3 regions of the Streptomyces sp. NPDC007084 genome follow, and region 1 is predicted to be linked to each of the others. Evidence: predicted binding sites of a transcription regulator. Region 1 holds the regulator's gene; each other region holds the start of a gene.
The links. The regulator HrcA, encoded in region 1, represses chaperone genes, less so after heat shock. The targets are predictions, from matches to a motif close to TTNGCACTCNGNNNNNCNGAGTGCNAA.
Positions count from the first base shown of each region.

Region 2: groES (co-chaperone GroES) is a predicted target of HrcA. The motif match lies at 979-1,005, and genes of this name have one in related genera.
Region 3: groL (chaperonin GroEL) is a predicted target of HrcA. The motif match lies at 3,939-3,965, and genes of this name have one in related genera.

Region 1 is NZ_JBEYFY010000034.1:44,415-50,796, reverse strand. It holds gene AB0912_RS24505 (16S rRNA (uracil(1498)-N(3))-methyltransferase) at 1-435, opposite strand, end outside; gene AB0912_RS24500 (nitronate monooxygenase) at 432-1,526, opposite strand; gene dnaJ (molecular chaperone DnaJ) at 1,638-2,774, opposite strand; gene hrcA (heat-inducible transcriptional repressor HrcA) at 2,775-3,791, opposite strand; gene AB0912_RS24485 (MBL fold metallo-hydrolase) at 3,972-4,733, shown strand; gene AB0912_RS24480 (DUF3097 domain-containing protein) at 4,765-5,571, shown strand; gene hemW (radical SAM family heme chaperone HemW) at 5,616-6,382, opposite strand, start outside.
Region 2 is NZ_JBEYFY010000049.1:19,850-26,231, forward strand. It holds gene AB0912_RS28195 (polysaccharide deacetylase family protein) at 1-70, shown strand, start outside; gene AB0912_RS28200 (polysaccharide deacetylase family protein) at 67-822, shown strand; gene groES (co-chaperone GroES) at 1,150-1,458, shown strand; gene groL (chaperonin GroEL) at 1,614-3,242, shown strand; gene AB0912_RS28215 (ABC transporter ATP-binding protein) at 3,534-4,226, opposite strand; gene AB0912_RS28220 (SDR family oxidoreductase) at 4,413-5,186, opposite strand; gene AB0912_RS28225 (MOSC domain-containing protein) at 5,296-5,964, opposite strand; gene AB0912_RS28230 (LysR family transcriptional regulator) at 6,044-6,382, shown strand, end outside.
Region 3 is NZ_JBEYFY010000008.1:198,010-204,391, reverse strand. It holds gene AB0912_RS10650 (helix-turn-helix transcriptional regulator) at 1-452, shown strand, start outside; gene AB0912_RS10645 (DUF397 domain-containing protein) at 427-693, shown strand; gene AB0912_RS10640 (NADH:flavin oxidoreductase) at 761-1,882, opposite strand; gene groL (chaperonin GroEL) at 2,155-3,777, opposite strand; gene AB0912_RS10630 (cold-shock protein) at 4,124-4,327, opposite strand; gene AB0912_RS10625 (MoaD/ThiS family protein) at 4,784-5,059, opposite strand; gene thrC (threonine synthase) at 5,056-6,354, opposite strand; SAM riboswitch class I at 6,372-6,382, opposite strand, start outside.

The sequences.
Region 1 (6,382 bases):
CCGGCGGGACTGCTTGCCGGACTCGCGGGCGGTGGCACGCCACTTGGCGAGCGCCTTGAGGCCCCGGTCGCCCTTCCACTGGGTGATGCAGCGGGAGGCGGCCCAGGGGACGATCGCGTCGACGCCGGTCTCCGTCATGGTCTCGACGGCCAGTTCGCCCCGGTCTCCCTTGGGGAGTGCCTGGACGACGGTGATCCGGGGCTGCTCGGCGGGCTCCTCGCTCACCGAGTCCATCCGGACGATCAGCCGGTCCTTGCCCTCGGTGTCGAGGACGACGCAGTCGGCCCAGCGGCCGGCCCCGTCGGTGAGGACGACGTCCTCGCCGGCGCGCAGCCGCTTCACGGAGACGGCGTGCCGCCCCTCGGGCCCGTCGAGGACGTAGCGTCCGCCGCCGCCCGCGTCGAAGTGCTCGACCAGGAACACGGGTGCCGTCATCGGGCCGTGCCCCCGTCCTCGGTGCCGTCGGACGACGACAACGCTGTCCTGGCGGCGGCGAGTTCGGCGGCCAGCACCTCCACGAGCCGCCCGGCGGGCAGGTCGCGGGCCATCCGGTGGCCCTGGCCCGCCCACAGCGCCATGCCCTGCGCGTCGGCGGCCTTCGCGGCGGCCTTGCGCAGCGGTGAGGTCAGGTGGTGGACGTCGGGGTACGCGGCGGGGGCATAGGGGCCGTGCTCGCGCAGGAACCGGTTGACCAGGCCGCGGGCCGGGCGCCCGGAGAAGGCGCGGGTCAGCTCGGTGCGCGCGAACAGCGGGTTGGTGAGCGCTTCCTTGTGGACGGCGTTGGCGCCGGACTCGGGGGTGGCGAGGAAGGCGGTGCCGAGCTGGGCGGCGTCCGCGCCGGCGGCGAGGACGGCGGCGATCTGGCTGCCGCGCATGATGCCTCCGGCGGCGACGACCGGGATGTCCACGCTCTCGCGGACCTGGGCGACCAGGGAGAGCAGTCCGACGCCCGCGCCGTCGGTCTCCGGGTTGTCGCGGTGGGTGCCCTGGTGTCCGCCCGCCTCGACGCCCTGCGCGACGACCGCGGCGGCGCCCGCCCGCTGTACGGCGAGGGCCTCCTCGGCGGTGGTCGCGGTGACCAGGGTGAGGGTGCCCGCGCGGTGCAGGGACTCCAGCACGTCCGGCGCCGGGACGCCGAAGTGGAAGGAGACCACCGGCACCGGGTTGTCGAGGAGGACGGCGAGTTTGGCGTCGTAGCCGTCGTCCCGGCCGCTGTCCGGGTCGCCGAGTTCGGTCTCGTACCAGGCCGCCTCGCCGGCGAGCTGGTTGGCGTAGACCTCGACGGCGGCGGGGTCCGCGTACTCGGGCTGCGGCATGAAGAGGTTGACGCCGAAGGGACGGCCGGTCAGCCCGCGCAGTTGTTTGATCTCCTGGTACATGCCGTCGGCGGTCTTGTACCCGGCGGCGAGGAAGCCGAGCCCGCCGGCCTCGGACACGGCGGCCGCGAGCTGGGGGACGGAGACGCCGCCCGCCATGGGGGCCTGCACGATCGGGTGAGGGAGGAGATCGGTCAGCGCGGAGGACATGACGGCATGTTGTCACGTCCTCCGTACAAGTCCGAATCCGGCCGTCCGCCGGTTCAGGGACCGCGCGGCGGGCCGGCACGGGGTGGCGGGCCACCCCGTGCCGCGCTTGGCTCAGCGGCCGTTGAAGGCGTCCTTCAGCCGGGAGAAGAGGCCCTGCTGACCGGGCTGGAACTGGCCGGTGGGCCGCTCCTCGCCGCGCAACTGGGCCAGCTCGCGCACCAGCCGCTCCTGCTCGGGGTCGAGCTTGGTCGGCGTGGTCACCTCGACGTGCACGATGAGGTCGCCGCGCCCGCCGCCGCGCAGATGCGTGACGCCCCGGCCGTGCAGCGGGATCGACTGGCCGGACTGGGTGCCCGGGCGGATGTCGACCTCCTCCATGCCGTCGAGGGTCTCCAGCGGCACCTTGGTGCCGAGGGCCGCGGCGGTCATCGGGATGGTGACCGTGCAGTGCAGGTCGTCGCCGCGGCGCTGGAAGGTGGAGTGCGGCAGCTCGTGGATCTCGACGTACAGGTCGCCGGCGGGGCCGCCGCCGGGGCCGACCTCGCCCTCGCCCGCGAGCTGGATGCGCGTGCCGTTGTCCACACCGGCCGGGATCTTGACCGTGAGGGTGCGGCGGGAGCGGACCCGGCCGTCGCCCGCGCACTCGGGGCACGGGGTGGGGACGACGGTGCCGAAGCCCTGGCACTGCGGGCAGGGCCGCGAGGTCATGACCTGGCCGAGGAAGGACCGCGTCACCTGGGACACCTCGCCGCGGCCGCGGCACATGTCACAGGTCTGCGCTGAGGTGCCGGGGGCGGCGCCCTCGCCGTTGCAGGTGGCGCAGACGACGGCCGTGTCGACCTGGATGTCCTTCGTGGTGCCGAAGGCCGCCTCGTCCAGCTCGATCTCCAGCCGGATCATGGCGTCCTGGCCGCGGCGGGTGCGCGAGCGCGGTCCGCGCTGCGACGCCGTGCCGAAGAACGCGTCCATGATGTCCGAGAAGTTCCCGAAGCCGCCCGCGCCGAAGCCGCCGGCCCCTCCGCCGCCCTGCTGGGACAGCGGGTCGCCGCCGAGGTCGTAGACCTGCTTCTTCTGCGGGTCCGACAGCACCTCGTAGGCGGCGTTGATCTCCTTGAAGCGCTCCTGCGTCTTCGGATCGGGATTGACGTCCGGGTGCAGCTCGCGCGCGAGCCTCCGGAACGCCTTCTTGATCTCGTCCTGGGACGCGTCGCGGCGCACGCCGAGTACGGCGTAGTAGTCCGTGGCCACTTACGACTCCGCCAGGATCTGTCCGACGTACCGTGCCACCGCTCGTACCGCTCCCATCGTTCCCGGGTAATCCATGCGGGTCGGGCCGACCACGCCGAGTTTGGCTACTGCCTCGCCGCCCGAACCGTAACCGACGGAGACCACGGACGTGGAGTTGAGTCCCTCATACGCGTTCTCGTGACCGATTCGCACGGTCATGCTCGAATCCCCGGCCTCCCCGAGCAGCTTGAGGAGCACGACCTGCTCCTCCAGCGCTTCGAGCACCGGCCGGATGGTGAGAGGGAAGTCATGTCCGAAACGGGTGAGATTGGCGGTCCCGCCGATCATCAGCCGCTCCTCGGTCTCCTCGACAAGCGTCTCCAGCAGGGTGGAGAGCACGGTCGAGACCGTACCCCGGTCCTCCGCCTCGAAGGCGTCCGGGAGGTCCTGCACGAGCTGCGGGACGTCCGCGAAGGGGCGGCCCGCGACCCGGCTGTTGAGCCGGGCCCGCAGATCGGCGAGCGATGCCTCACCGAACGGCGCGGGGCAGTTGATCATGCGTTGCTCGACCCGGCCGGTGTCCGTGATCAGCACGAGCATCACGCGCGCGGGGGCGAGTGACAGCAGCTCCACATGCCGCACGGTCGAGCGGGTCAGCGAGGGGTACTGCACGACGGCGACCTGCCGGGTGAGCTGCGCGAGCAGCCGCACGGTCCGGCCCACGACGTCGTCCAGGTCGACGGCGCCGTCCAGGAAGTTCTGGATGGCGCGGCGCTCGGGCGCGGTCATCGGCTTGACGCCCGCGAGCTTGTCGACGAAGAGCCGGTATCCCTTGTCGGTCGGGATGCGCCCGGCGCTGGTGTGCGGCTGGGCGATGTAGCCCTCGTCCTCCAGGACCGCCATGTCGTTGCGGACGGTCGCCGGCGAGACGCCGAGCCGGTGCCGCTCGGTGAGCGCCTTGGAGCCGACCGGCTCCTCGGTGCCCACGTAGTCCTGGACGATGGCACGGAGCACCTCAAGCCTGCGTTCACTGAGCATCGCGCACACCTCCAGAAGTCGGCTCCGTGGTCTTCGTGGCCTTCGTGGCTTTTCGCCTGGCACTCAACGCGCCCGAGTGCCAGCGTTCCCCGGGTCAGTGTACGGCGGTGAGGCACGGCCCCGGCAAGGGCGGGGCCCGCGATGTCGTGTGCGACACGCGGTGACGGTTAGCGTCGCCGTATGAGGGTGACTTGGGAAGAGCCGGGGTGGGAGCGGGTCGCGCCCGGGATCGGCCGGCGGCGGCTGCCGGGCTGGGACTGCACCGTCGGGCTGGTCGTCGGCGCGAGCGCGGCGCTGCTGGTCGACGCGGGCTCGCACCTGGCGGAGGGGGCGGCGCTGCGTGCCGGGGCGGGGCGGCTGCTCGGGCCGGGACGGCGGGTGACGCACCTCGCACTCACCCACCCGCATTTCGACCATGTCTTCGGCGCCGCCGCGTTCGCGGGGGCGGAGGTGTTCGGCGCGGCCGGGCTGGACGCGGCGCTCGCGGACGGGCGCGAGGAGCTGCGCGCGGACGCGGTGCGCAACGGTCTCGGCGCGGACGCGGCGGCCGAGGCGGCGGACCGGCTCGTGCGGCCCGGGCACCTCGTGCCGCCCGGGGGCGAGGTGGGCCTCGACCTGGGCGGCGGGGTGCGCGCGGTGCTGGCGAACGTGGGGCCCGGCCACACGGCCCACGATCTGGCGGTGCTGGTCCCGGGCGCGCCCGGGTCCGAGGGGGCAGAGGGGCCCGCGACGGTGTTCTGCGGCGATCTGGTGGAGGAGTCGGGCGAGCCCCAGGCGGGCCCCGACGCCGTGCCGTCCCGCTGGCCGGCCGCCCTCGACCGGCTGCTGGCGCTCGGCGGGCAGGACGCTGTGTACGTGCCCGGCCACGGAGCGCTGGTGGACGCGGCGTTCGTCCGGTCGCAGCGGGACGCGCTGGCCGCGCGTTTCGGCGTGTCGCGGTGAGCCCCGGCGGGCTTCTCCTATCGTCATGCGAATGCGCCAGTACTCTCCGGATCTGACCCCGCCGTGGAAGAAGCCCAAGCCCGTGCCCGAGGTCCCGGCGGACCCCGGTCTGGTGGTCGAGGAGCCAGGGACGGGTTTCTGCGGCGCGGTGATCGGCTGCGAGGCGGGCACGGTCACCCTGGAGGACCGCTTCGGCAAGCACCGGGTGTTCCCGATGGAGCCGCGCGGCTTCCTGCTGGAGGGCAGGGTGGTGACCCTGGTCCGCCCGACGGCGGCGGCGCCGGTACGTCCGAGCCGTACCGCGTCCGGCTCGGTGGCGGTGCCCGGCGCGCGTGCCCGGGTCGCGCGGGCCGGCCGTATCTATGTGGAGGGCCGGCACGACGCCGAGCTGGTCGAGCGGGTCTGGGGTGACGACCTGCGCGTCGAGGGGGTCGTCGTGGAGTACCTGGAGGGCGTGGACGACCTGCCCGCCATCGTCGAGGAGTTCGCGCCGGGCCCGGACGCCCGGCTCGGTGTGCTCGTCGACCACCTGGTGCCGGGCTCGAAGGAGTCCCGGATCGCGGCGGCGGTGACGAGCGAACACGCCCTGGTGCTCGGCCATCCCTACATCGACATCTGGGAGGCCGTGAAGCCGTCCTCGGTGGGCATCCCCGGCTGGCCCCGGGTCCCGCGCGGCCAGGACTGGAAGACGGGCGTGTGCCGGGCGCTGGGCTGGCCGGACAACACCGGCGCCGCCTGGCAGCACATCCTGTCCCGCGTCCGCTCCTACAAGGACCTTCAGCCCGAACTCCTGGGCCGGGTCGAGGAACTGATCGATTTCGTGACCGCCCCGGAGTAGCCCGGCCGGCCGGTCGGCCGGTCGGCCGGGGCCGGGCGCGGGGGTCAGTCGACCAGGTCCCGGACGACCGCGTCCGCGAGGAGCCGCCCGCGCAGGGTCAGGACGGCTCTTCCCTCGGCGTACGGCTCCGGGGCGAGGAGGCCGTCGGACAGGGCGCGGCGGGAAGCGGCGAGGCCGTCGGGGCGGAGCAGGGAGAGCGGGCAGCCCTCGCGCAGCCGCAGTTCGAGCAGGACGCGCTCGACGCGGCGGTCCTCGTCGGAGAGCAGTTCACGTCCGGCGCCCGGGGTGCGGCCGGAGGCCAGCGCCGCCGCGTACGCCCCGGGGTGCTTCACGTTCCACCAGCGCACCCCGCCGACGTGACTGTGGGCGCCGGGTCCGGCGCCCCACCAGTCGGCGCCGCGCCAGTACAGCTCGTTGTGCAGACAGCGGGCCGCCTCGGAGGTGGCCCAGTTCGACACCTCGTACCAGTCGAAGCCCGCCTTGGCCATCACCTCGTCGGCGATCAGGTAGCGGTCGGCGTGCACGTCGTCGTCGGTCATCGGGACCTCGCCGCGGCGGATCCGGCGGGCGAGCTGGGTCCCCTCCTCGACGATGAGCGCGTAGGCGGAGACATGGTCGGGGCCGGCGCCTAGGGCGGCTTCCAGGGAGGCCCGCCAGTCGTCGTCCGACTCCCCCGGGGTGCCGTAGATCAGGTCGAGGTTCACATGCTCGAAGCCGGCGGCGCGGGCCTCGGCGACACAGGCCTCGGGGCGGCCGGGGGTGTGCGTGCGGTCCAGCACCTTCAGCACGTGCTGCCGGGCGCTCTGCATGC
Region 2 (6,382 bases), on a different contig from region 1:
GGTCCGCCGCTTCCTCCAGCGGGTCACCGCCGAGGGCTACGCGGTCGCGCGCCTGGAGGACTACCTGTGAGGCTGCGGGTGACGGTCGCCGGACTGCTCGCGGCGCTGCTGCTGACCGGCTGCGCGCAGTCCGTGGACCCGATCGAGCGGCTGGGCAAGAAGGCGGCACAGCGGGTGCGCCCGCAGGAGACGGCGTACCGCCGCTGGGGCCTGGCCGCCCCGCTCGCCCCGGCGCCGCACGCGCCCGCCCGGCCCGCTGCCCGCACCGGGGGCCCGGGCCTGCCGCCCGTCGTGGACCACGTCCGCACCCGCGACAAGGTCGTCTTCCTGACGTACGACGACGGAGCCGAACGCGATCCCCGGTTCGTCGACATGGTCCGTGAACTGCGGCTGCCCGTCAGCATGTTCCTCACGGACACGGTCGTCGGGCCGGGTTACGCGCACTTCGCCCGGCTGCGCGCGGTCGGCGCGAGCGTCCAGAACCACACCCTCGACCGCGCCTCGCTGCGCGGCCTGCCCTACGCCGGCCAGCGCGCCGAGATCTGCGGCCAGCAGGAGAAGCTCCGGCAGCGCTTCGGCGTCCGGCCCCGGCTGCTGCGACCGCCCTACGGCCGCTACGACGCGACCACCCTGCGGGCCGCCGCCCACTGCGGGGTCAGCGCCGTCGTCCTCGGCCGGACCCCCGACGCCACGCAGCCGCTCCGGCCGGGCGACATCCTCGCCGGCTTCGACGAGCCCGACCTCACCGACGCCACGCTCCGGCTGCTCCGCCGCGTCCAGGCCGAGGGCTTCACCCCCGCCCGGCTGGAGAACTACCTGTAGCTCCCGGCGGACCGAGGAGCCGGCGAACCCTGTCGGAGAGGCCCGCCCGGTCGCCCTCCCGGGCTCGGAGAGGCCCGCCGGGTCGCCCTCCCGGGCTCGGAGAGGCCCGCCCGGTCGCCCTCTCGGGCCCTTCGCGCCACGCCACGACCGCCGGCTTTGGCACTCCGCTTGACCGAGTGCTAATCACAGTCATAGTCTCAGGCCTGGCACTCCCCACTGGAGAGTGCCAACAGCGACGGGCAGATCCGGCACCCGCGACGACGGATCGACCTGGTCGCCACCTCAGACAGTTAACCCCGTGAGATCTCCGAAGGGGGAGGTCGGATCGTGACGACCGCCAGCTCCAAGGTTGCCATCAAGCCGCTCGAGGACCGCATTGTGGTCCAGCCGCTCGACGCCGAGCAGACCACGGCCTCTGGCCTGGTCATCCCGGACACCGCGAAGGAGAAGCCCCAGGAGGGCGTCGTCCTTGCCGTGGGCCCGGGCCGCTTCGAGGACGGTAACCGTCTTCCGCTCGACGTCACCGTCGGCGACGTCGTGCTCTACAGCAAGTACGGCGGTACCGAGGTGAAGTACAACGGCGAGGAGTACCTCGTCCTCTCGGCTCGCGACGTGCTCGCGATCATCGAGAAGTAATTCACCGGGCGAGGGCGTGCGGGGGCTTCCCCCGGACCACCCGACACCCAGCATTGCAGTGAACTGCGCCCCTGGCCCCCGCTATTTCTGATGAACCGGGCGCTGGGGGCGCCGTTCGTTTCTCCCAAGTTTTCCGAGAGGGCTGAACCGCTCCCATGGCGAAGATCCTGAAGTTCGACGAGGACGCCCGTCGCGCCCTTGAGCGCGGCGTCAACAAGCTTGCCGACACGGTGAAGGTGACGATCGGCCCCAAGGGCCGCAACGTCGTCATCGACAAGAAGTTCGGCGCTCCCACCATCACCAACGACGGCGTGACCATCGCCCGCGAGGTCGAGGTCGAGGACCCGTACGAGAACCTCGGCGCGCAGCTCGTGAAGGAGGTGGCGACCAAGACCAACGACATCGCGGGTGACGGTACGACCACCGCCACCGTGCTCGCCCAGGCGCTCGTGCGCGAGGGCCTCAAGAACGTCGCCGCGGGTGCCTCCCCGGCGCTGCTGAAGAAGGGCATCGACGCGGCCGTCAAGGCGGTCTCCGACGAGCTGCTCGCCACCGCGCGCCCGATCGACGAGAAGTCGGACATCGCGGCCGTCGCCGGTCTGTCCGCCCAGGACCCGCAGGTCGGCGAGCTGATCGCCGAGGCGATGGACAAGGTCGGCAAGGACGGTGTCATCACCGTCGAGGAGTCCAACACCTTCGGTCTGGAGCTGGACTTCACCGAGGGCATGGCCTTCGACAAGGGCTACCTCTCGCCCTACATGGTCTCCGACCAGGAGCGTATGGAGGCCGTCCTCGACGACCCGTACATCCTCATCCACCAGGGCAAGATCAGCTCCATCCAGGACCTGCTGCCGCTGTTGGAGAAGGTCATCCAGGCCAACGCCTCCAAGCCGCTGCTGATCATCGCCGAGGACGTCGAGGGCGAGGCCCTGTCGACCCTGGTCGTGAACAAGATCCGCGGCACGTTCAACGCCGTCGCCGTGAAGGCCCCCGGCTTCGGTGACCGCCGCAAGGCCATGCTCGGCGACATCGCCACCCTCACCGGTGGTCAGGTCATCGCCGAGGAGGTCGGCCTCAAGCTCGACCAGGTCGGCCTGGACGTGCTCGGCACCGCCCGCCGCGTGACCGTCACCAAGGACGACACCACCATCGTCGATGGTGGCGGCAGCTCCGACGAGGTCGCCGGCCGCGTCAACCAGATCAAGGCCGAGATCGAGAACACCGACTCCGACTGGGACCGCGAGAAGCTCCAGGAGCGCCTCGCGAAGCTGGCCGGCGGCGTGTGCGTGATCAAGGTCGGCGCCGCCACCGAGGTGGAGCTGAAGGAGAAGAAGCACCGTCTGGAGGACGCCATCTCCGCGACCCGCGCCGCGGTCGAGGAGGGCATCGTCTCCGGTGGTGGCTCCGCGCTCGTCCACGCCGTGAAGGTCCTGGAGGGCAACCTCGGCAAGACCGGCGACGAGGCCACCGGTGTCGCGGTCGTCCGCAAGGCCGCCGTCGAGCCGCTGCGCTGGATCGCCGAGAACGCCGGCCTGGAGGGCTACGTCATCACCTCCAAGGTCGCCGAGCTGGACAAGGGCCAGGGCTTCAACGCCGCCACCGGCGAGTACGGCGACCTGGTCAAGGCCGGCGTCATCGACCCGGTCAAGGTCACCCGCTCCGCCCTGGAGAACGCCGCCTCCATCGCCTCCCTGCTCCTCACGACCGAGACCCTCGTCGTCGAGAAGCCGGCCGAGGAAGAGGCCGACGCCGGCCACGGCCACAGCCACGGCCACTCCCACTGACGCACGCCGTCAGAACGGGTGAGCAGTAAGCCGTAAGCAGTGATGAACTGGGCCCCGCCGTCACGACGGCGGGGCCCAGTCGTCTTCCATGACGGCCGGCACCGGGGCCGCCCCACCTGACGTGCCGCGGCCCGGCCGTCGTGGGCACGCGGGATCGCCGGAACCGTGCGGACGAGGGCCGGACCGGCGGAAGCCGATGGAGCCGCCGGCCGCCATCAGGCCATCAGGAGGAAGCGGCGCGGTTGCCTCGCCCGGCGCCGAGGAGCGGTCGCGGACCGAGCAGGAACTCGCTCACGCCGCACCCCGTGGCGTGAGCGCCCCGTCCGCCATCGTGTAACGGGTGTCGGCCCGGGCGGCCACCCGCTGATCGTGCGTCACCAGGATGACGGCGGTGCCCTGCGAGCGGGCCAGCCCGAGGAACTCCGCCAGTACGGCGGAGGCGTTGGCGGTGTCCAGGGAGCCCGTCGGCTCGTCCGCGAACACGACCGCGGGCCGGTGGACCAGGGCGCGTGCCACCGCCGCGCGCTGACTCTGCCCGCCGGAGACCTGCGACGGCCGGCGCTCACGCAGCTCGCCGAGGCCGAGCCGCTCCAGCACTTCGCCCGCTCTGGCGAGGGCGGGCCGTTTGCGCTGTCCGCTCAGGCGCAGCGGCAGAGCGGTGTTCTCCTCGATGGTCAGCTCCGGCAGCAGTTCGCCGTACTGGAAGACGAACCCGAAACGGGTCCGGCGCAGGGTGCTGATCTCGTCGTCGGAGAGGTCACCGATCGACCGCCCCTTGAAGCGCACCTGGCCGCGCGCGGCCGGCAAAACCCCGGCGAGGCAGTAGAGCAGCGAGGACTTCCCGGAGCCGCTCTGCCCCGTGATGGCCACGACCTCCCCCGGCGCGACCGAAAGATGGGCGTCGCGTACGGCGGGCCGGTCGCCGTAGGAGAGGTCGACTCCGACGGCGGAGATGATGTCTGACGTGCTGATGGCTTCCCCCAAAGAAGCGTGCGGGCCCAGGGGGTCCCCCTGAGCCCGCGGTCCTGCCGAAGCGCCGTCCACCACTGGTAGTGCTTCGTCGACGAGCGGTCGTCAGGGAGGAGCGAATCCGCGCGGATGAAGTTCGCGCGTGCCCGACCTTTTCCGGCCCTCTCGCGTAACGAAGCCCGACTCACGTCCTCAACCCCCTTACCGGGGACCGTACTTGCGTCCCGTCTTCGACGTGATGCCGCCCAGCAGCGCGCGCGGGGTCACCTTCACCACGCCCATCAGCACCTTGTAGCGGGCGTCCGGGATCGACAGGGTCCGGCCGCGTGCCAGGTCGGCCAGGGCCGCCGTGACCAGCTTGTCCGCGTCGAGCCACATCCAGTTCGGGATGTTGTCGGTGCCCATCCCGGCCCGCTCGTGGAACTCGGTCCGCACGAAACCGGGGGCCAGCGCCATCAGCCGTACGCCGCTGCCCGCGAGGTCCCGCGCCGCGCCCTGGGTGAACTGCACGACCCACGCCTTCGACGCCCCGTACGTCCCCCGCGGCACGAACGCGGCCACCGACGCGACGTTCACGATGCCGCCCCGGCCGCGCTCCCGCATGGCCCCGGCCGCCGCCGAGGTCAGCCGCAGCACCGCCTCGCAGTGCACCTTGAGCATCGTCAGCTCGTCGGCCATCGACACGTCGAGGTACTGGCCCTTGTTGCCGAAGCCCGCGTTGTTGACCAGCAGGTCGACCGGGCTCCTGCGGTCCGAGAGGCGGGCGGCGACCGCCTCGATGCCCTGGTCCGTCGCCAGGTCGGCGGTCAGCACCTCCGCCTCGATGCCGTGCCGGTCGTGCAGTTCGGTGGCCTGCTCACGCAGCCGCTGCGTGTCCCGCGCCACCAGCACCAGGTTGTGCCCGTCCGCCGCCAGCCGCCGCGCGAAGGCGGCACCGATCCCCGCGGTCGATCCCGTAATCAGAGCCGTTGTCATGGCGCAAGGTTAGTGATCCGCCCGGCCGCCCCGCGCCCGGTGCCGCCCGACGCCCGCCCCCGCTCCCCGGCTCCCCCCGCGCCCCGGGCCAGGCGGCCCGGGACCCGCCTCATCCGCCGTACCGGGCCACGTACTTCTCCGCGGTCGCCCGCGCCTCCGGATGCAGCGCGTCCCCGGCCGCCAGCAGGCCCGGCAGCAGGTCGCGCTGGATGGTGACCGCGCGGAACTGGACCGCGACGGTCACCTCGTGGGCGGGCCGGTGCACGATCTCGACGCGGTCCCCGGCGCTGATCTCCCCGGGCACCACGACCCGCAGATACGCCCCCGGGGCACCCCGCAGGGTGAACCGCTTGACCCAGCCCTTCTCGCCCAAGTGCTCCTGGAAGGTGCGGCACGGGATCCGCCCGCTGGTCACCTCGAGGACCACCTCGGAGCCGATCCGCCAGCGCTCACCGATCCGCGCCCCGGACACGTCGAGCCCCCGCGTCGTGAGGTTCTCGCCGAACGCGCCGTTCGGCAGCGGGCGCCCCAGCTCGCGCTCCCAGTCGTCCAGGTCCTCCCGCGCGACCGTGTACACCGCCTGGTGGTCGCCGCCGTGATGGCGCAGGTCGCACACCGTGTCCCCGGCCACCCCGCTCCCGGCGACGCCCTTCGGGCCGGGGGCCGACACCCGCAGCGGCCCCTGGACCGGCCGCTTGTCGATGCCGGTCACCCCCTCCGGATGGTCCGTGTAGTCGACGGACCGTGCCCGGCCCACGTTCAGCGACAGAAGCTTCATGGGGCCACGCTAAGTGATCCAATCCAAAGCGTCGACGCGGTATTCGGCGCTCTGTCCAAGCCTGGCTTATGCTCAAGAAGTGATCGAGGCCCGTCATCTCCGCGTCCTGCGCGCCGTCGCCACCACCGGTTCCTTCTCGGCGGCCGGCCGCGAGCTGGGCTGCACCCAGCCCGCCGTCAGCCAGCAGATGAAAGCGCTGGAGGCGTCGGTCGGCACCCCGCTGCTCATCCGGACGGGCCGCGAGATGCGCCTCACCCAGGCGGGTGAGGCCCTGGTCCGGCACGCGGCGACCATCCTGGCCGGACTCACCGCCGCCGAGGAGGAGGTCGCCGCCATCGCGGGGCTGCGGGCGGGCCGCGTCCGGCTCGTCTCCTTCCCCAGCGGCAGTTCCACCCTGGTCCCCACCGCCCTCGCCGCC
Region 3 (6,382 bases), on a different contig from region 1:
CCGACACCGAGATCGCCTCGCTGGTGGCCGCTCGACTGGAGCGAGCACGTCTGATTGACGATCCAACAACTCCGCTGTTGTGGACGGTTCTGGACGAGGCTGTCCTCCGGCGCAGGGTGGGTGGGGGCCTGGTGATGGCGAAGGCTCTCCAACACCTGGCAGCCCTGGCACGGGTGCACCGGATCATCGTGCAAGTACTGCCGTTCAGGGCCGGGGCTCACGCGTCGATGCACGGCTCCCTGAAACTCATGGAGTTCGAGGACGCGCCGCCGCTGTCCTTCGTGGATGGGCCGAACATGGGCAAGCTGCTGGACGACCCGGCAACTGTCGCCCGCCATGCCCTCACGTTCAACCTCCTCCAGGCTTCGGCGCTTTCCCTCCAGGATTCGCTGGCTCTGATCGAATCCGTGGCGGAGGATTACGAGCATGGAGAACAACGCCCACGAGCATGATCTGAACGCCGCAGCTTGGTACAAGTCCAGCTACAGCGGCGGCGACGGCGGCAACTGCCTGGAGGTCGCTCGCTGGCGCAAGTCGACCTACAGCGCCGGTGATGGCGGCGACTGCCTGGAAGTTGCCGACGGCGACCCCACCCTCGTCCCCGTGCGGGACTCCAAGAAGCTCGGCCCCGTTATCGCCTTCGGCGCCTCCGCGTGGGCCGCGTTCGTCGGGCACGTCGGCGGCGACAGCTGACCGGCGCGGGACGACATCGAGGGGCGGGCCCGCGTCATGCGGGCACCGCCCCTCGCCGCACGCCCGGTCAGCTCAGCGTACGCAGCGCCGCCGCGTCATACGGCTTCAGCTCGTCGAAGCGGCCCGCCAGGACCTTCGCGGCCCACTCCGGGTCCTGGAGCAGTGCGCGGCCGATCGCGACGAGGTCGAACTCGTCGCGCTCCAGCCGGTCGAGGAGGTCGTCGATACCCCGCACCGACGAGCCCTCGCCCTGGAACGCCTTGAGGAACTCCCCGTCGAGGCCCACCGAGCCGACGCTGATGGCGGGCTTGCCGGTGATCTTCTTGGTCCAGCCCGCGAGGTTGAGGTCGGAACCGTCGAACTCGGGGACCCAGTAGCGGCGCGTGGAGGCGTGGAAGGCGTCCACCCCGGCGGCGGCGAGCGGCGCGAGGATCGCCTCCAGCTCCTCCGGCGTCTCGGCGAGACGGGCGTCGTAGGCCTGCTGCTTCCACTGGGAGTAGCGGAAGAGGACGGGGAACTCGGGCGAGACGGCCGCGCGGACGGCGGCGACGATCTCGGCGGAGAACTTGGTGCGGGCGACCGCGTCACCGCCGTAGGCGTCGGTGCGGCGGTTGGTGCCGGCCCAGAGGAACTGGTCGAGCAGATAACCGTGCGCGCCGTGCAGTTCGACACCGTCGAAGCCGATGCGCTCGGCCTCGGCGGCGGCCTTGGCGAACGCCTCGATGACGTCGTCGAGGTCCTGCTGGGTCATGGCCTTGCCGGTGACCTCGGCGCCCTCGGAGGCGATGCCGGAGGGGCCGACGGCCGGGGCGTCCGCGAAGGGCGGCTCACCGGCCTTGCGGACCATGCCGACGTGCCAGAGCTGCGGGACGATCGTGCCGCCGGCCGCGTGCACGGCCTCGGCGACCTTGGCCCAGCCGGCGAGCTGGTCCTCGCCGTGGAAGCGCGGCACGCGGTCGCTCTGCCCCGCCGAGTCGTGGCCGACGTAGGTGCCCTCGGTGACGATGAGGCCGACGCCCGCGGCGGCGCGCCGCGCGTAGTACCCGACGACGTCCTCGCCCGGTACGCCGCCCGGCGAGAACTGCCGGGTCATCGGGGCCATCGCGATCCGGTTCGGGACGGTCAGACCGTTCAGGGACACGGGACGGGCGAGGATGTCGGCGGCGCGGGACGCGGCGTCTGCGGTCATGTGGGGGCTCCTCGGGAAGCTGGTCGGTAGGGCGGTCGGGGAAGCGCTCGGCGGCCGGATTCCATGCGGTATGTGCACATGCATCGACTGCCCGGAAGCGTCAACCGGTGGGCGCGGCACCGCATTCCCGACGCGCGGGGACCGTCCGCTGTGATCCGGGCCACGCCCGGCGGGGCGGCGGCCCGCCCGCTTCCGGGAACGCCCGAGGGCGGCACCCCCCTCGCGGGAGGTGCCGCCCTCGGAACGTCAGGACGGTGATCGACCGGGGCCGATCAGAAGTCCATGTCACCGCCCGGCATGCCGCCCGGAGCGGCCGCGGCGGCCTTCTCCGGCTTGTCGGCGATGACGGCCTCGGTGGTGAGGAACAGCGCGGCGATGGACGCGGCGTTCTGCAGAGCGGAACGCGTGACCTTCGCCGGGTCGATGATGCCCTCGGCGATCATGTCGACGTACTCACCGGTCGCGGCGTTCAGGCCGTGGCCGACGGGAAGGTTGCGCACCTTCTCGACGATGACGCCGCCTTCGAGACCACCGTTGACGGCGATCTGCTTGAGCGGGGCCTCCAGGGCGAGCTTCACGGCGTTGGCGCCGGTCGCCTCGTCACCCGACAGCTCCAGCTTCTCGAAGACCGAGGAGGCCTGCAGCAGGGCCACGCCACCACCGGCGACGATGCCCTCCTCGACGGCCGCCTTCGCGTTGCGCACGGCGTCCTCGATGCGGTGCTTGCGCTCCTTCAGCTCGACCTCGGTGGCGGCACCGGCCTTGATGACGGCCACGCCGCCGGCCAGCTTCGCCAGACGCTCCTGGAGCTTCTCGCGGTCGTAGTCCGAGTCCGAGTTCTCGATCTCGGCGCGGATCTGGTTGACCCGGCCGGCGACCTGGTCGGCGGAGCCGGCGCCGTCGACGATCGTGGTCTCGTCCTTGGTGATGACGACCTTGCGGGCACGGCCCAGCAGGTCCAGACCCGCGTTCTCCAGCTTCAGGCCGACCTCCTCGGAGATGACCTCGCCGCCCGTGAGGATGGCGATGTCGCCGAGCATGGCCTTGCGGCGGTCACCGAAGCCCGGGGCCTTGACGGCGACGGACTTGAAGGTGCCACGGATCTTGTTGACGACCAGGGTCGACAGGGCCTCGCCCTCGACGTCCTCGGCGATGATCAGCAGCGGCTTGCCGCCCTGCATGACCTTCTCCAGGAGCGGGAGCAGGTCCTTGACGTTCGCGATCTTGGAGTTCGCGATGAGGATGTACGGGTCGTCGAGGACGGCCTCCATACGCTCCATGTCGGTGGCGAAGTACGCCGAGATGTAGCCCTTGTCGAAGCGCATACCCTCGGTGAGCTCCAGCTCCAGACCGAAGGTCTGGGACTCCTCGACGGTGATGACGCCTTCCTTGCCGACCTTGTCCATCGCCTCGGCGATCAGCTCGCCGATCTGGGTGTCGGCGGCGGAGATGGAGGCCGTGGAAGCGATCTGCTCCTTGGTCTCGACATCCTTGGCCTGCTCCAGGAGGGCACCGGAGACGGCCTCGACGGCCTTCTCGATGCCACGCTTGAGGGCCATCGGGTTGGCGCCGGCGGCGACGTTGCGCAGGCCCTCGCGGACGAGCGCCTGGGCCAGGACGGTCGCGGTGGTCGTACCGTCACCGGCGACGTCGTCCGTCTTCTTGGCGACTTCCTTGACCAGCTCGGCGCCGATCTTCTCGTACGGGTCCTCGAGCTCGATCTCCTTGGCGATGGAAACACCATCGTTGGTGATCGTGGGCGCGCCCCACTTCTTCTCGAGGACGACGTTGCGGCCCTTGGGGCCAAGGGTGACCTTGACGGCGTCGGCGAGCTGGTTCATCCCGCGCTCGAGACCGCGCCGTGCCTCCTCGTCGAACGCGATGATCTTGGCCATGTGAAGTGGTCCTCCCGGACGGGGTGGATTGCTCCGGATCGCGCCCGCGCCCGCGACGGACGGCCTGCATGCCCTGTGGTTCCTTGCCCCACCGGCCTGCGGACCTCGCTGGCCCGATCCAAGTTCTGTCACTCTCACTCGGAGAGTGCTAACGCCAATGATTAGCACTCGACCCCGTCGAGTGCAAGGTGCGCTCGCGAAGAGGCCCCCCGCGGAGGCCTCCTACGGGGTCGCGCGCCCGCGCGCGCGTGAGGAAGGACGGTGGGCGGCGACGCACGAGGGGCCCGCATCCCTGGTGGGATGCGGGCCCCTCGCCCGTAATGCGTCGGTGGTCGTTCGCGCCCGATCAGACGGCGAGTTTGACCATGTCCGCCTGCGGACCCTTCTGGCCCTGCGAGATCTCGAACTCCACTCGCTGACCCTCTTCAAGGGTGCGGTAGCCGTCCATCTGAATCGCGCTGTAGTGCACGAAGACGTCCGCACCACCGTCGACCGCGATGAAGCCGTACCCCTTCTCCGCGTTGAACCACTTGACGGTGCCCTGAGCCATGCCTAACTCCCCTATTACTGGCCCTTGCACAGACCCGCACTTCGCGGATCCGGGTCAGACCTCCACCCCCCAACGGGTTGGGGGTGTGCGCCGGAACGCGTCGACCGCGGCTGAATGTATCTGTCCAACTGCCGTCTGCAACAGGTCAATCGGACGAGAATTCTGGGCATGGCTGATCACCGGTATAGGGAGAACTCGCGATGATCCAGGGCAAGTCGGGCCCCGTAAATGCCATAAACGGCTCAAATAGGCCGGGTACATTGGCTGCTTCTTGTCGGCTGCCGGGCGAGGACTCATATGCGTCCGGCATGAAACCAACATCCAGAACGGGGCGGCTTCCCCAACCCTACCCCGGTCAACCCCATGGAATTGCCCCCTCCGCTTCTCTCACGGAGGGGGCGATTTCATGAACTCTTCGTGTTCGGAATTACCGGGGGTAACAATCCCCGGGATTGCTCAGCCTCCGGCGACGGCCGGAATGATCGAGACGCCCACGCCGTCCGGCGTGGCGGTCTGGAGGCCCTGCTCGAAGCGCACGTCGTCGTCGTTCACGTACACGTTCACGAAGCGGCGCAGCTTGCCCTCGTCGTCCAGGACGCGCGCGCTGATGCCCGTGTGGTTCTTCTCCAGGTCGGCGATGACCTCGGCGAGGGTGGTGCCCTCGGCCGTCACCTCGGCGGCGCCCCCGGTGTAGGTGCGCAGGATGGTGGGGATGCGGACGTTGACGCTCATGATGCGAGGCCAGCCTCTCGGAAGGAGTCGAGGTTCGGGCGGATGGTCGCGGTCAGGCCGGTGTCCGAGGCCACCGCGTCCAGGGTCTTCAGGCCGTCGCCGGTGTTGAGCACGACGGTGGTCAGCGACGGGTCGAGCAGACCGCTCTCGATCAGCTTGCGGGTGACGCCGACGGTCACCCCGCCCGCGGTCTCCGCGAAGATGCCCTCGGTGCGGGCGAGCAGCTTGATCGCGTCGACGATCTGCGCGTCGTTCACGTCCTCCACGGCGCCGCCGGTGCGCCGGGCGATGTCGAGCACGTAGGGGCCGTCGGCGGGGTTGCCGATGGCGAGCGACTTGGCGATGGTGTCGGGCTTCTGCGGCCGGACCACGTCGTGCCCGGCCTTGTAGGCGACCGAGACCGGGGAGCAGCCCTCGGCCTGGGCCCCGAAGATCTTGTAGGGCTTGTCCTCGACCAGGCCGAGCTTGATCAGCTCCTGGAGGCCCTTGTCGATCTTCGTGAGCTGGGAGCCGGAGGCGATCGGCACGACGAGCTGGTCCGGCAGCTCCCAGCCGAGCTGCTCGCAGATCTCGTAGGCGAGCGTCTTGGAGCCCTCGGCGTAGTACGGGCGCAGGTTGACGTTGACGAAGCCCCAGCCCTCGCCGGCCGGGTCGCCGATCAGCTCGGAGCAGAAGCGGTTCACGTCGTCGTAGTTGCCCTCGATGCCGACCAGCTCGCCGCCGTAGACCGCGGCCATGACGACCTTGCCCTGCTCCAGGTCGTGCGGGATGAACACGCAGGAGCGGAAGCCGGCGCGGGCCGCGGCGGCGCCCACCGCGCCGGCCAGGTTGCCGGTGGAGGAGCAGGAGAGGGTGGTGAAGCCGAAGACGCGGGCCGCCTCGATGGCCTGGGCGACGACACGGTCCTTGAAGGAGTGCGTCGGGTTCCCGGAGTCGTCCTTGACGAAGAGCTTGCCGGCGTCGACGCCGAGTTCGCGGGCCAGGTTGTCGGCCCGCACGAGCTTGGTCCAGCCGGGGTTGATGTTCGGCTTGTCCGCCACGTCGGCGGGGACGGGGAGCAGCGGCGCGTAGCGCCAGATGTTCGCGGGGCCCGCTTCGATGCGCTTGCGGAGTTCTTCGGTTTCGTAGGCCGAGAAGTCGTAGGCGATCTCCAGCGGGCCGAAACACTCCTCGCAGGCGAAGACCGGACCGAGCGGGACGCGGTGTCCGCACTCGCGGCAGGAAAGCGCCGCGGCCGGGCCGAGATCGACCGCTTCGGCGGAGTTCGTGGTGCTTGCAACTGTCTGCGCAGCCATGGAGGCGAGGCCCTTTCTCCTCATCTTC